Regions from separate parts of the Alkalihalophilus pseudofirmus genome, predicted to be linked through region 1. Evidence: riboswitches for the same ligand, from Rfam matches in the RefSeq annotation. Region 1 holds a riboswitch; each other region holds the start of a gene.

Region 1 (4,293 bases):
ATCTTGAATCCCTGCTACAAATGTCTCCACAATTGAGATAAGTGAAGATAAACCTGCAAGCACTAAAGATCCGAAGAATAAGACTCCGAAAAATGCATTCATCCCAGGGAATGTATTAATGATCTCTGGGAAGACCACAAAGGCTAGCCCAATCCCTGCACTTGCTACTTCATCAACGCCGACACCAGATGCTGTCGCCATGAAACCTAATGCTGCGAAAACCCCGATACCTGCTAATAACTCAAAGCTCGAGTTACTAAAGCCTGTAATAAAGGCATTGTTGTTAATATCTGATTTCTTCCCAAGATAACTTGAGTAGGTAATCATAATCGCAAAGGCAATCGATAAACTAAAGAAAATTTGTCCGTAAGCTGCAACCCATACACCAGGGGACATGATCTCGCTCCAGTTTGGTGCAAAGAATGCATCTAAACCAACCATTGCTCCTTCAAGCGTTAACGCGCGAATAACAATTAATAAGAACATGACAAGTAACATCGGGATAAAGATACGGTTGGCCATTTCAATACCGCGTTTAACCCCTTTAAATAATACGCCTAACGTTACGGCCCATACAACTAATAACGGAATGAATACACCCGGTACAAGGGAACCAACTTCACCTAACGCACCGCCTGATAAGTCAATACGCTGCAAGTACTCTCCCATTAAAAATCCGCCGGTATCTTCTCCCCAGCTTTGATTGAAAGCAAAATACGTGTAGGCAATCGCCCAAGCAATAATAACTGCATAGTAAGTGGAAATAACAAAGGCAATCGCTACCTGCCACCAGCCGATCCATTCGGCTTTTTTGTTTAACCTAGCATATGAAAGCGGTGCAGAGCCACGATACTTGTGCCCTAATGTAAACTCCATAATAAGTAGCGGAATTCCCGCTGTTAATAGTGCAAAAAGATAAGGTAAAAAGAATGCTCCCCCACCATTTTCATACGCTACATAAGGGAAACGCCAAATGTTACCCAAACCGACTGCTGAACCGATCGCTGCTAAAATAAATCCTGCTCGTGTTCCCCATTGCTCTCTAGCCATCGTCGATAACTCCTCTCTGTTGTGAACTAAGTTCCTTAAATTGTATTCAAAAGATTCTGTAAATAGTAGCCGCACTAAAATATTTTTTATCAAAATTATTTGACAATTATTTCGACAAGTCTATTTAGTGCATCAACGTGTAGTAGTATCCGTTTTTGTAACCCCTCCATTTTTTAGAGTTATCTGACTATTCACTTTTTGATTATAATGATTTGCTTGGTGTTTGTCAAAATAATTTTAAGGAAATTGTCACATTTTTCGAAGGTTTTCTCAAAAAATGTATAGGAATTAGGCAATATGATCCAAAAAAGGCTTCTGCTTGGCAGCAGAAGCCTTTTCTTTAGGACTCGATCGGTGTTGATAACTTTTTCAATATAAGAACTGTGATTACTAATAATACAAGAGCTGCAGCAAGCGTTAGAAGCACACTTCCTGTCGCACCTAGTACAAGGTAGGATATCAATGTAATAACGGCAGCCACAATCGCATACGGAAGCTGCGTGACTACGTGGTCAATATGATGACTTCCTGCTCCTGTAGAAGATAAAATTGTCGTATCTGAGATTGGTGAACAATGATCTCCAAAGATTGCACCTGCAAGAACGGCTGCAAGCATTGGAAGCATCATTGTGATATCAATAACAGCGGCCATCTCTCCAGCAATAGGAAGAAGCAGCCCGAATGTACCCCATGATGTACCCGTTGAAAATGCTGCAAATCCAGCAATTAAGAAAAGGATTGCAGGTAAGAACATTGGGTGAATATTGCCATCTACAAGAGAAGCTAGATATTGACCTGTTCCTAAGTCGCCGATGATTGAAATAATCGTCCATGCAAATAGTAAAATATAGATCGCTGGAAGCATCGATTTAATCCCGGCCCAAATCGTTGCACCAAGGTCACTTGCTTCGGTTTTCTTAACAATATTGAGCACAAGAGCCACTGCAAAACCGATAATACCACCATATAATAATGATGATGCTACATCAGTATTTTCAAATGTAGAAAGAATGGTTGCGGCACCTTCTGATGCTTGAATACCTGTAATAATCATAAAAGCAACTGTTCCTAAAACTAAAGCAACAATCGGCCATACAAGATCGCCGACACGGCCTTTATCACTAACTTTAAGATCTTCTTGATCTCCTGGAATTGCACCAGAATCAGGGTCAACAAGCTCACCAGTTTTAAATGCACGCTCTTCATGTACTCTCATTGCTCCAAAATCAAGCTTAAAGAATACAACCGCTAGAACCAGCCCGATAGCAACTAGTGCATAAATGTTCATCGGAACCATCAGCATGAACGCTTGTAAGCCTTCATACTGCGTCACACCATGTGTAGCTAAAATGCCGGCAATAATTGTAATGATGTATGCTCCCCAGCTTGATACTGGTGCGATAACACACATAGGTGCTGCTGTAGAGTCAACCAAGTAAGCAAGCTTTGCACGAGATACACGGTGACGGTCTGTTAATGGTCTAGACACGTTACCTACTGTTAAGCTGTTGAAATAATCATCGATAAAGATAATAATCCCTAACATCACTGTTACAAGCTGTGCGCCAACACGAGTTTTGACACGCTTTAATGCCCATTCTCCAAACGCACGGCTCCCTCCAGAACGAGTAACGAGCGCCGCCATCATACCAAGCAGTAATAGGAAAAAGATAATATAAAGTTCCCAATCATTAATAGCGCCGTCTACGACAAAGATTGCCGCAACAATTGATACAATTTCAGCTACACTATCAACAGGATTATACCCGTTTAACATTAGTGCACCGACGATAATACCGACACCAAGTGATAATAGTACGCGTCTAGTTAAGATAACCATCGCAAGTGCTAGTATTGGTGGCAGCAGCGATAAAATTGAACCTTCCATTCGGTCCATCCCCCTTTTTTGAGTTTGTTGATACAGGGATGCATCCTATACTCGGATAAAAGAGTATAAAAAAAGCCGATAATGGCTACCCATTATCGGCTTAATAAGCACAGGTATCCCCATCACAACAGTAGTTCTCCACAGTCTATTGACTGTGACAGTGTTACACTTCTTCAATGCAACCCCAGCAGAAAAGGTCTGACTCCTCTTTTCCACTTCGGCAAATGATCCTTTTCACACTTCTCTACGTTGTCATCCTCCAAGTGTGTACTTATCTGCATTCGCGCCTCTACCCCACCATGTTGATGAGGCAACTTCATATTAAGTTTGCCGAATTATCTTATCATAGTTTTACAAGGTTGACAATGTTAATTATCGCCACCGCCTAAGGAATTACCTGGTGCTGGTATAATCATACTGCCGCCGTTCCCGCCGTAGTATTCAGGAACTTCTCCTTGAATGTTAATGAGGCCAACTGGAATTGTCGTCTTAATCGCTTCTGTATTTGTAGCAAAAGGAATGACAATCTTCACATCCACCACGACATCAAAATTAACGGAAATGGTCGTATTATTAATGCCCGTGTTAAATGTCTTCATATTAAAATCGGTTTTCACATCGCCAATTGCCGAGAAACGAACAGGGACTTGCGGTCCTAGGTGAGCAAGTAAGGCATTATTCGTTGCCTGCCCAAGCGGAATCGTGTATATAATTCCCCCGTCTGAGGTAACAGCCTCTTCATTATCAAACGAAACATCAAACGCCTCGCCTTGTTCTACCGCCTTTAGATGGCGCTGAACGCGGTTTGTTGCTTCTGAGAGAATACGGTTGTACATTTGCGTATTGAACTGAACTGTATTATCAGCATCACGAATAAACAGCTCTTCTTGATTAAGGTCTGATGCGATCTTTTTAGATACCGCATCATTTATCGCTTTTGTTGCAATGACTCTCGTTTCTGTTGTGGCAATATGAACAAGCGTCGGTCTGATTCCTTTCTCAATGATCCAAAGGCCTTGGACGGTTAAAATAACAAAGATTAAAAAGGATAAGAGCAGTACATAGCGAAATGGCAAGGGACCTTTCCGGGGTCTCGATCGTTTGCCGAATCTCATGTTGAAAACCCCCTTTGCAAAAACTATATGCAGCAAAGGGGGACAAATTGACTTCTATTTAATTATGCTTGATTACTTTTTACGCTCATACGTACAAAACCTATGAGGATAGAGGTTTTTCTCATCGACTGTACCTGCCTCATCGGATACCTTCTCCCACTCGCTTTCTTTTATTTTTGGGAAGTAAGTGTCTCCTTCAAAGGTTTCGTCAATGTGAGTAATGTAGAGGCGGTCCGTATC
Region 2 (4,293 bases), 300 kb from region 1:
ATTATTCATTCGGTTATTTTAATACTAGGCAGGGGATAATAATTGCGAGCAACTTATTCGCCAATTTAATACGTCAAATGGTATAATCAGACTGTAAATTATTTTGTTGAGAATTAAAGGAGGCTTTTTTGATGGCTATCGTAAACGTAACAGATCAAACATTCGCAAGTGAAACAAGTGAGGGAGTCGTTCTTGCAGACTTTTGGGCACCTTGGTGTGGACCTTGTAAAATGATTGCACCTGTTCTTGAAGAATTAGATGCAGAGATGGGCGATAAAGTAAAGATTGCTAAGTTAGATGTAGATGAGAACCAAGAAACAGCTGGTAAATACAGCGTCATGAGTATCCCTACTCTTCTTGTTTTTAAAGATGGAGATGTAGTAGATCAAGTTGTTGGGTTCCAGCCGAAGGAAGCATTAGCTGAACTTCTAAACAAACACCTATAATTCATTATGAAATCGCGCCCTCAAAAGAGAGCGCGATTTTTTGCTGTGCTTGCTGCTTCATACTTGATATTTTTTTAGATGTCGCTAACAATAGAGTGAGAGAACATATGTTTAGATCTTGCAGCCAATAGGTTAGAGCTATCGGATTTACAGCAATAAGTTTCGCTGTAATGGAGAGGGGGAGACATGTAAGTGAATCAGAAAGATGGAAATTACCTGAAGGAAAAGCTAGCGGTCTTGCCTGATCAGCCTGGCTGTTATTTAATGAAAGATCGTCAAGGAACCATTATCTATGTAGGGAAAGCAAAGGTTTTGAAAAATCGAGTGCGATCTTATTTTACTGGTTCTCATGATGCGAAAACACAACGGCTTGTTAGTGAGATTGTGGACTTTGAATATATTATGACCTCATCAAATATCGAGGCGCTTATTCTCGAGATGAACTTAATAAAAAAACATGACCCAAAATACAATGTCATGTTAAAAGATGATAAATCGTATCCGTATTTAAAAATAACAAATGAAGAACATCCGCGGTTGATTACAACAAGAAACATAAAAAAAGACGGCGGGAAGTATTTTGGTCCTTATCCTAATGCAGGAGCGGCTAACGAGACGAAAAAGTTATTAGACCGCTTATATCCATTGCGTAAATGCAGAACGATGCCCGATAAAGTGTGTTTATATTATCATATCGGTCAATGTTTAGCGCCGTGTGTTTATGAGGTCACAAAAGAGCAAAACCAAGAGATGGTTCAAGAAATCACTAAATTTTTGCGTTCAGGTCATGATGAGATTAAAGAAGATCTTACAGAGAAGATGATGAAAGCCTCAGAAGAGTTGAATTTTGAGCGGGCCAAAGAATTAAGAGATCTATTGCAGCATATGGATCAAGTCAGAGAAAAGCAAAAGATGACCATTAATGATCATATTAATCGAGATGTATTTGGCTTTGCTTATGATAAAGGCTGGATGTGCGTGCAGGTGTTCTTTATACGTCAAGGAAAGCTGATCGAGCGTGATGTGTCGATTTTTCCATTTTATAAAGAAGCTAAGGATGATCTGCTTACATTTGTAGGGCAGTTTTATCTTCAAAAAGATCATATTAAGCCAGCGGAAATACTCCTGCCAGAAGAGGTAGATCGTGAATTGGTTGAACAATTATTAGAAGTGAAGACAGCTCATCCGAAACGAGGTAAGAAAAAGGAGCTGCTGGATTTAGCCAACCAGAATGCATCTTTTGCGCTAAAAGAAAAGTTTTCTTTAATTGAGCGGGATGAAGATCGAACGATCAAAGCAGTAGAACGATTAGGAGAAGCGATGGGGATTGCAACTCCTTATCGCATAGAAGCTTTTGATAACTCAAACATTCAAGGAACAGATCCTGTCTCCGCAATGGTGACCTTTTTAGATGGGAAACCAAGCCGCAAAGATTACCGGAAATACAAGATCAAGACAGTGACAGGTCCAGATGATTACGGTTCAATGCGCGAGGTTGTAAAAAGGCGCTATGTGAGGCTGCTGCAAGAAGAAAGACCGCTGCCTGATTTAATTGTCATTGATGGAGGAAAAGGTCAGATTGCTTCTGCGCAAGAAGTAATCGAAGATGAATTAGGGCTCTCTATACCGGTTTGCGGACTTGCTAAAGATGAAAAGCACCGTACCTCACAATTATTAATGGGCGACCCTCCGGTAGTCATTCCGTTAAAAAGAGACAGCCATGAATTTTATTTACTTCAAAGAATACAAGATGAGGTTCACAGGTTTGCGATTACCTTTCATAGACAAACAAGGTCAAAAACCTTCTTTCAATCTGTGCTTGATGAGATCCCTGGTGTAGGAGAGAAACGAAAACGCCAGCTGCTCAAGCATTTTGGGTCCGTGAGAAAAATGAAGGAAGCGACGATTGAAGAATTAGCAGTAGAAGGGGTGCCAAAGAACGTAGCAGAAGCTATATATGAAAAGCTGCATGAGAAAGATTAAATTTCTTGTTGCAACATACGTTATCCTCTGCTAGAATGAAAAACAATTAAATATGCCGCACTTCAAAACAATGAAGTGATGGTAGAGGAGCGAAAACCATTAGTAAGCCAGTCGAGAACGATGAGGTTCTTTGACACTGGTTAAAAGGGGAATTCGCCGAAGTTTGTATAGACCTCATAACTATACATGCTGGACTTATCTCGAATAGGGGTAAGGCTGTCACTTGACTATACCCAATAGTCTTGTGGAGAACTATCTCACGTGAGAAAGGGAGTAGTGTGGTACCTGTACGGTATGACAAGCAACGGTGAGGGGTTTTCCTTATTGTTGCTTTTTTTGTACGCAAAAAGGTATAACACATCCAGTCGATCAAAAGAATCGCGCGTGAAGAGATTGAGAGGATGAGGCGAAATGGCAAGGATTGTACAAAAATATGGCGGAACTTCAGTTGGTTCTGTAGAAAAAATTGAAAATGTTGCAGACCGTGTTACACGAGCAGCAGAGGCAGGGAGTGAGTTGATTGTTGTCGTTTCAGCGATGGGGAAGTCAACGGATCAGCTTGTCAGTTTAGCAAGTGATATTACGGATCATCCAAGTAAGAGAGAAATGGATATGCTTTTATCCACGGGAGAACAAGTGACGATCTCCTTACTTACAATGGCACTCTTAAAGCGCGGGGTAGATGCCGTATCTTATACAGGCGGTCAGGCAGGTATTTTAACAGAAGCATCTCATGGAAATGCAAGAATACAAGAAATTGATTCAGAACGGTTAACAAATCAGCTTGAAGCAGGCAAAGTACTAGTTGTGGCAGGTTTTCAAGGTGTAACAGAAGATGGCAGCATTACAACACTTGGAAGAGGCGGTTCAGATACAACAGCGGTTGCGCTGGCTGCAGCTGTAGGGGCAGACCGTTGTGAGATTTATACAGATGTAACCGGAGTATTTACGACGGACCCACGTTATGTGAAGAAGGCACGTAAACTGCAGGCGGTATCTTATGATGAAATGTTAGAGATGGCAAACTTAGGAGCAGGTGTACTTCATCCAAGAGCGGTAGAGTTTGCGAAAAATTATGAAGTTCCATTAATGGTTGCATCAAGCATGGTAGAAGAAACGGGAACAATGATTGAGGAGGAAGTTACAGTGGAGAAAAATTTAATCGTAAGAGGGATTGCATTTGAGAATGATGTTACAAAAGTAACAGTTGCAGGTCTGCCAAACCGTATGGATACCCTGCCAAAACTATTTTCTATTTTATCAAGCAACGGAGTAAATGTAGATATCATTATTCAAAACCAATACGACGAAGATCATGTAAATATCTCATTCTCTATTACTCAATGCTCACTGAAAGAAACAGTAGCACGCTTAGAGCAAGCAAAGAATGAACTTGAATTTGAACACTTATATCATGAAGAAGATCTTGCAAAAGTATCGATAGTAGGGTCAGGCATGATTTCAAACCCGGGTGTGGCTGCTACAATGTTTGAGGCCCTAGCTAAAAATGAAATATTTATTAAAATGGTCAGCACATCTGAGATTAAAGTGTCGGCTGTTGTATCTGAAGACGATATGGTGATGGCAGTTGAGGTCTTACATGATGCGTTTAAATTAGACGAAGTACATGAAGAAGAACAAGCGGCACAATTAGTATAAAGGAAAAAGCGATGCACTCATGCATCGCTTTTTTTACGCTTCAATCGTGTCATGCAGATCGGACTCGACTTGAATATGAATAATCCCTTTTTTCTTTGTCTGAGTAGCAGCAGTATAAGAGGACAGCCATGTTTCTACTTGCTGGGCTAGAAATCCTGCCTCTAATTGATAACTGCGGTCATCGTTTTTATCCATCCATTCACCG
Region 3 (4,293 bases), 1.9 Mb from region 1:
CATGTTAAAGGTGTTAGTAGAAGCGTTCCCGCCGCAGACGATGACAGCATTTAGGATAATGACTGCAGGAGTGGTAACAGTATTAATTGTACTTTTTGGACGCTCATTCAGGACTCTTACAAAAAGTGAATGGATGTATATGCTGCTTGGGATGTTGTTTGGAGTTATTTTACACCATACGTTCCTTGCACAAGGATTAACGATGATTCATGCGTCTAATGCTGTCTTAATTTTAGCTTTGCTTCCTCTTACTACAGCCCTTTTTGCTGTATGGTTTCTAGGGGAGAGATTAACAAAGTGGCGCCTTTTGGGAATTGCCCTTGCGTTAATCGGGGTGTTGTTTATTCAGGGCGGAGCAGGGGTATTATCGGTTTCCCTTGGTGAAATTTATTTATTTGTTGCTATGGTCGTTCAAGCGATCAGTTTTATTTTTATTAAAAAAGCTACAGCTACACTAGATTCAAAGCAAGTAACTGGTATGATGCTGATCATTGGTTCTGCCGGCCTGTTTATCGTGAGCTTGATTGTAGAACCGCAAGGGGTTGCATCAATGGTAGGGGCACAGCCCTTTGTGTATGGGGTGTTTTTCTTTTCTGCCGTTGTAGCAACAGCCATTGGTCATTTTGTTTTTAATGCAGCCATTCAAAAAATTGGCGCTGGTCAGACAGCGATATTTAATAATTTTGTCCCGTTTTTTGGGCTTGTCTTTTCAGCCATCTTTCTCCAGGAAACGATACATATGTATCAATTAATTGGTTTTCTCTTTATTGTAGCCGGTGTGTTATTTGGTACGGGATATGCTGAGAGATATTGGGTCAGAAAAGTTCCTATTCATGAAAAAAGCATGTAGCCTTTGGGCTGCATGCTTTTTAATATTTATATCGTTGGCATTACCTTTAGCTCACAAAAAAGTTCATAGTAGGTTTAATGATACGTACAAGCTCTTGTTTTTGTTCAGCCGTTAGTGGAATAAGAGGCAATCTGACAGATCCTGTTTGAACGCCGTTTAATTCAAGGGCTGCTTTCACAGCTGTCGGATTAGGGGCCATAAACAATGTGTTCATAACAGGTAGAAGCTGGCGGTGCTGCATTGCTGCTGCTTGAACTTGTCCAGCTAAATAATTTTTAACCATTTGCTGCATTTGGCCTCCGACGATATGGGAGGCAACTGAGACGACACCTGTTCCACCAATTGCAAGAATTGGAAGTGTCAGGCTGTCATCACCGCTGTAAACAGAGAATCCTTCAGGTGCATGCTCAATGATTTCAGCAATGGCATCTAAGTCTCCGCTTGCTTCTTTAGTTGAGACAATATTTGGAACCTCCGCAAGGCGAAGAGTTGTTTCGACACTAAGCGTAACTGCACTGCGGCCAGGAATATTGTAGAGCATAACCGGCAGCTTTGTTGCTTCTGCAATCACTTTAAAATGTTGGTACAAGCCTTCTTGAGAAGGTTTATTATAATATGGTGCAACGAGCATAATTCCATCTACACCAATTTCTTCTGCTTGTTTTGTTAATTCAATTGAAGCTTTCGTATTATTCGAACCTGTTCCAGCAATCACTGGAACTTGTCCGCCAGCTTCTTCTACCACCGTTTTAAATAATACTAGTTTCTCTTCTGTTGACAGGGTAGGTGATTCTCCTGTTGTTCCCCCGACAACCAATGCATCGGAACCATTCTCAATGAGATATCTCACTAGTTTCTTTGTAGAGTCAACGCAAAATTCCCCTTGTTGATTAAATGGCGTTACCATTGCAGTAAGTATTCGTCCAAAATTCATTCTATTCACCCTCAATTCGTAATAATATCTTTCAAGTATGAGCGGGCTATGTGCCAAGGCACAAAAAAACAACAATGAGGGAGTCTCATTGTTGCATGGACATGTTGTGGCTGCACAATCATTCCAATGCGTGAGATAGCCCTCCATGCAGACAGTGCTGCATGACAGTCCTGTATTTGTTAAATACAGTCCCAGCGTAGAAAGAATGAGCATTTGTACGCTTCGGCAAATCCCCCTTTTAAAATGCATCAATGGAGCTCATTCTCCTCCGCATCTTTACTCATGACATTTGCGCCTCTACCCTCACTTCAGTATGTGAAGTAAAGATTATTGATTTTGTGAGTTAACCTTATCAAAACTTAAGGGGGATTGCAATGGATTTAATGAAAAATTTTCACTTTAGACACCTTTCATATCTGTCTCTGGATTTTGTTTAAATTGTACTTGGTTTAAAAGGTCATCAAGTTCTTGGCTGCATTTAACTGTTTGTGGAGACGTGAATCCGTATTTTTTTGCTAGCTTAAACATTTGTCTGCGCTTTAATTCAATTTTTATAGTTAGCATACCCTTCAACTCCAATTTTAAACTTTCGAAAGAAGACGGACTATTTTATTTTTTCTGAAGGGTCTTGTTGAAGTCATGTCTTTTTTCACACAAAGATTATTATACCCATTGCAGGAAAGTTGAAAAGTCATTCTTGCAAAGTAGTCATAATAAGTCGTTATTAGAAAAGGTTCGACAAACATCGCAAGAAGAAAAATGGGATTTATAGGATAACAAATGGATTGTTGTCTCATTTGGTAACAACAATTGAACTGATTTGGGTGTTTTTTTGTTTCTTCAGCGAAAAGTTTGCAAACACTAAGGCAAAGGAGGGAAAAGAATGAAAAGGATTGTCGTAACGATGCTCTTCTTAATCATCATGAGTGGATGCTCTATAGAACAAAAAGCTACATTAGGAGCGAACTCACATCGTGATCAGGGATACAGCGGGTAAGGTGTAGAGCGGGCGAGGAGTTTCGAAGGGCCTTTAATGGATATGATGGTTCCGGATGCTGCCCCGAAAGGCTTAACCGATTCAACAGCGAGGCTTACTACCCATTATGACTATGTTTCAGGCAACCGGGATTTAGGGATGAAGCATGAGGGTGTTAATCATATGGGCCGTAGAATTGAAAACAGCAGGCCTGGGATTTTAAGAGATAAGGTGAGATATTCTAATCGTACAAAACGGGATATGATTAGCGGTCAATCGATTTTAACTAAACAGCAAGGCCAAGATGATTTAAAGCAGACACTTGAAAACCTTGAAGAGGTAAATAAAGTATATATGCTATCAGATGATCAAACATTGGTCATAGGTGTTGCAGCAGATAACCAAAATCTTAAATCCCTGCAGGATATGATTGAAGGGATGGCAGAGAGCTATTACCCGAAACACGAAATTATAGTGACAAGCGATCGCCAGTTTCTAAGGAGAATGGAGCGATTGTCTCATCAATAAGGCATGCATCCGCATGCCTTATTTTTTTTCATCACAGGTTCCAAGAGAACTTAGTGAAACCCGTAGTCTTCTGATAAAGACATAAATTCACGTTCCATTGATTTATGGGAAATCATAATATTTTCATAATGGACACGGGCATTCAAGGCTTGTCTTGGGTCGACTGGTTCTCTCATGTCATCTATGACCCGCTCAAGGTCTGTTAATTCAGTGATAAACCCTATATGAATTTGGTGAAAGCCTTCAAATTCATGAGGGATACGTATGTTATGGAAGCGTTCACTGTTCTGTTTTATCGAATGGATCGTTGATAAAACAGAATGAAGTGAGTCTGCTTGAAATGAATCCTCTTGGAAAGTCGGAGCCAGGTCTTCTAATTGATTGATCGTTTGCTCTAGGTATACGCCTGCTTCTTTTGCATAAGTTAGGAGTTCCGTGTCAGCACGGCGGATAGCGTGATTCTGGTCTGTATTATTTGAAAAACGTTGAGCCCCAAACGTTCCTTCTGTCTGAGATTGCTTAATATCCTCCATCAGATCAGCGCTGTTATCTTGCATACACCCTGCAAAAAGAATGCTTATACCAGCAAGGATTAAAAACATTTGTTTTTTCATAATCATCACCCCATATCGTCTAATGCTATTAGTATTTAGAGAAACAGGAAAAATTATGCATGAGGACATCTCCTATCTACATACGGTAGACAAAAGAGCAAAACTCGAACTTTGACTACCGGGAGGGATGTGTAGTGGTTGTCTTTTTAGTTGTCTTCTTTTTTACAATTTTCTTTGGGGTCATGATGCTTGGAAATCATATGTCTCATTTAATTGAGCGAACCACTTCAGAAAACGCAGATCAGATGCTTTATGATCTTAATCAAGAACTTGATGACCAGCTAAAATCTTAAAAATCATGCAGAGGAACTCAAGTTCTTCTGTTTTTTTATTTATCTATACTTTTGTAACCGCTCACAAAAGATCCTAAATTTGCGGCTCGTTCTTCACT

Evidence for each region. A riboswitch is a leader RNA that binds a small molecule or an ion and turns the genes downstream of it on or off. The one in region 1 is predicted to bind lysine.
Region 2: linked by a shared signal. The riboswitch ahead of PQ478_RS16865 (aspartate kinase) and the one ahead of PQ478_RS18370 (Na+/H+ antiporter NhaC family protein) in region 1 are both predicted to bind lysine.
Region 3: linked by a shared signal. The riboswitch ahead of dapA (4-hydroxy-tetrahydrodipicolinate synthase) and the one ahead of PQ478_RS18370 (Na+/H+ antiporter NhaC family protein) in region 1 are both predicted to bind lysine.

What each region holds. Positions count from the first base shown of each region.
Region 1 is NZ_CP117835.1:3,472,447-3,476,739, forward strand. Features, by position in the region: gene PQ478_RS18365 (sodium-dependent transporter) at 1-1,050, opposite strand, end outside; gene PQ478_RS18370 (Na+/H+ antiporter NhaC family protein) at 1,391-2,938, opposite strand; lysine riboswitch at 3,062-3,238, opposite strand; gene yunB (sporulation protein YunB) at 3,307-4,053, opposite strand; gene PQ478_RS18380 (dihydrofolate reductase) at 4,126-4,293, opposite strand, start outside.
Region 2 is NZ_CP117835.1:3,170,171-3,174,463, reverse strand. Features, by position in the region: gene trxA (thioredoxin) at 132-446, shown strand; gene uvrC (excinuclease ABC subunit UvrC) at 639-2,429, shown strand; lysine riboswitch at 2,504-2,692, shown strand; gene PQ478_RS16865 (aspartate kinase) at 2,841-4,088, shown strand; gene PQ478_RS16860 (YslB family protein) at 4,122-4,293, opposite strand, start outside.
Region 3 is NZ_CP117835.1:1,564,639-1,568,931, forward strand. Features, by position in the region: gene PQ478_RS08085 (DMT family transporter) at 1-850, shown strand, start outside; gene dapA (4-hydroxy-tetrahydrodipicolinate synthase) at 897-1,784, opposite strand; lysine riboswitch at 1,913-2,092, opposite strand; gene PQ478_RS08095 (aspartyl-phosphate phosphatase Spo0E family protein) at 2,184-2,348, opposite strand; gene PQ478_RS08100 (YhcN/YlaJ family sporulation lipoprotein) at 2,818-3,288, shown strand; gene PQ478_RS08105 (hypothetical protein) at 3,339-3,902, opposite strand; gene PQ478_RS08110 (hypothetical protein) at 4,037-4,195, shown strand.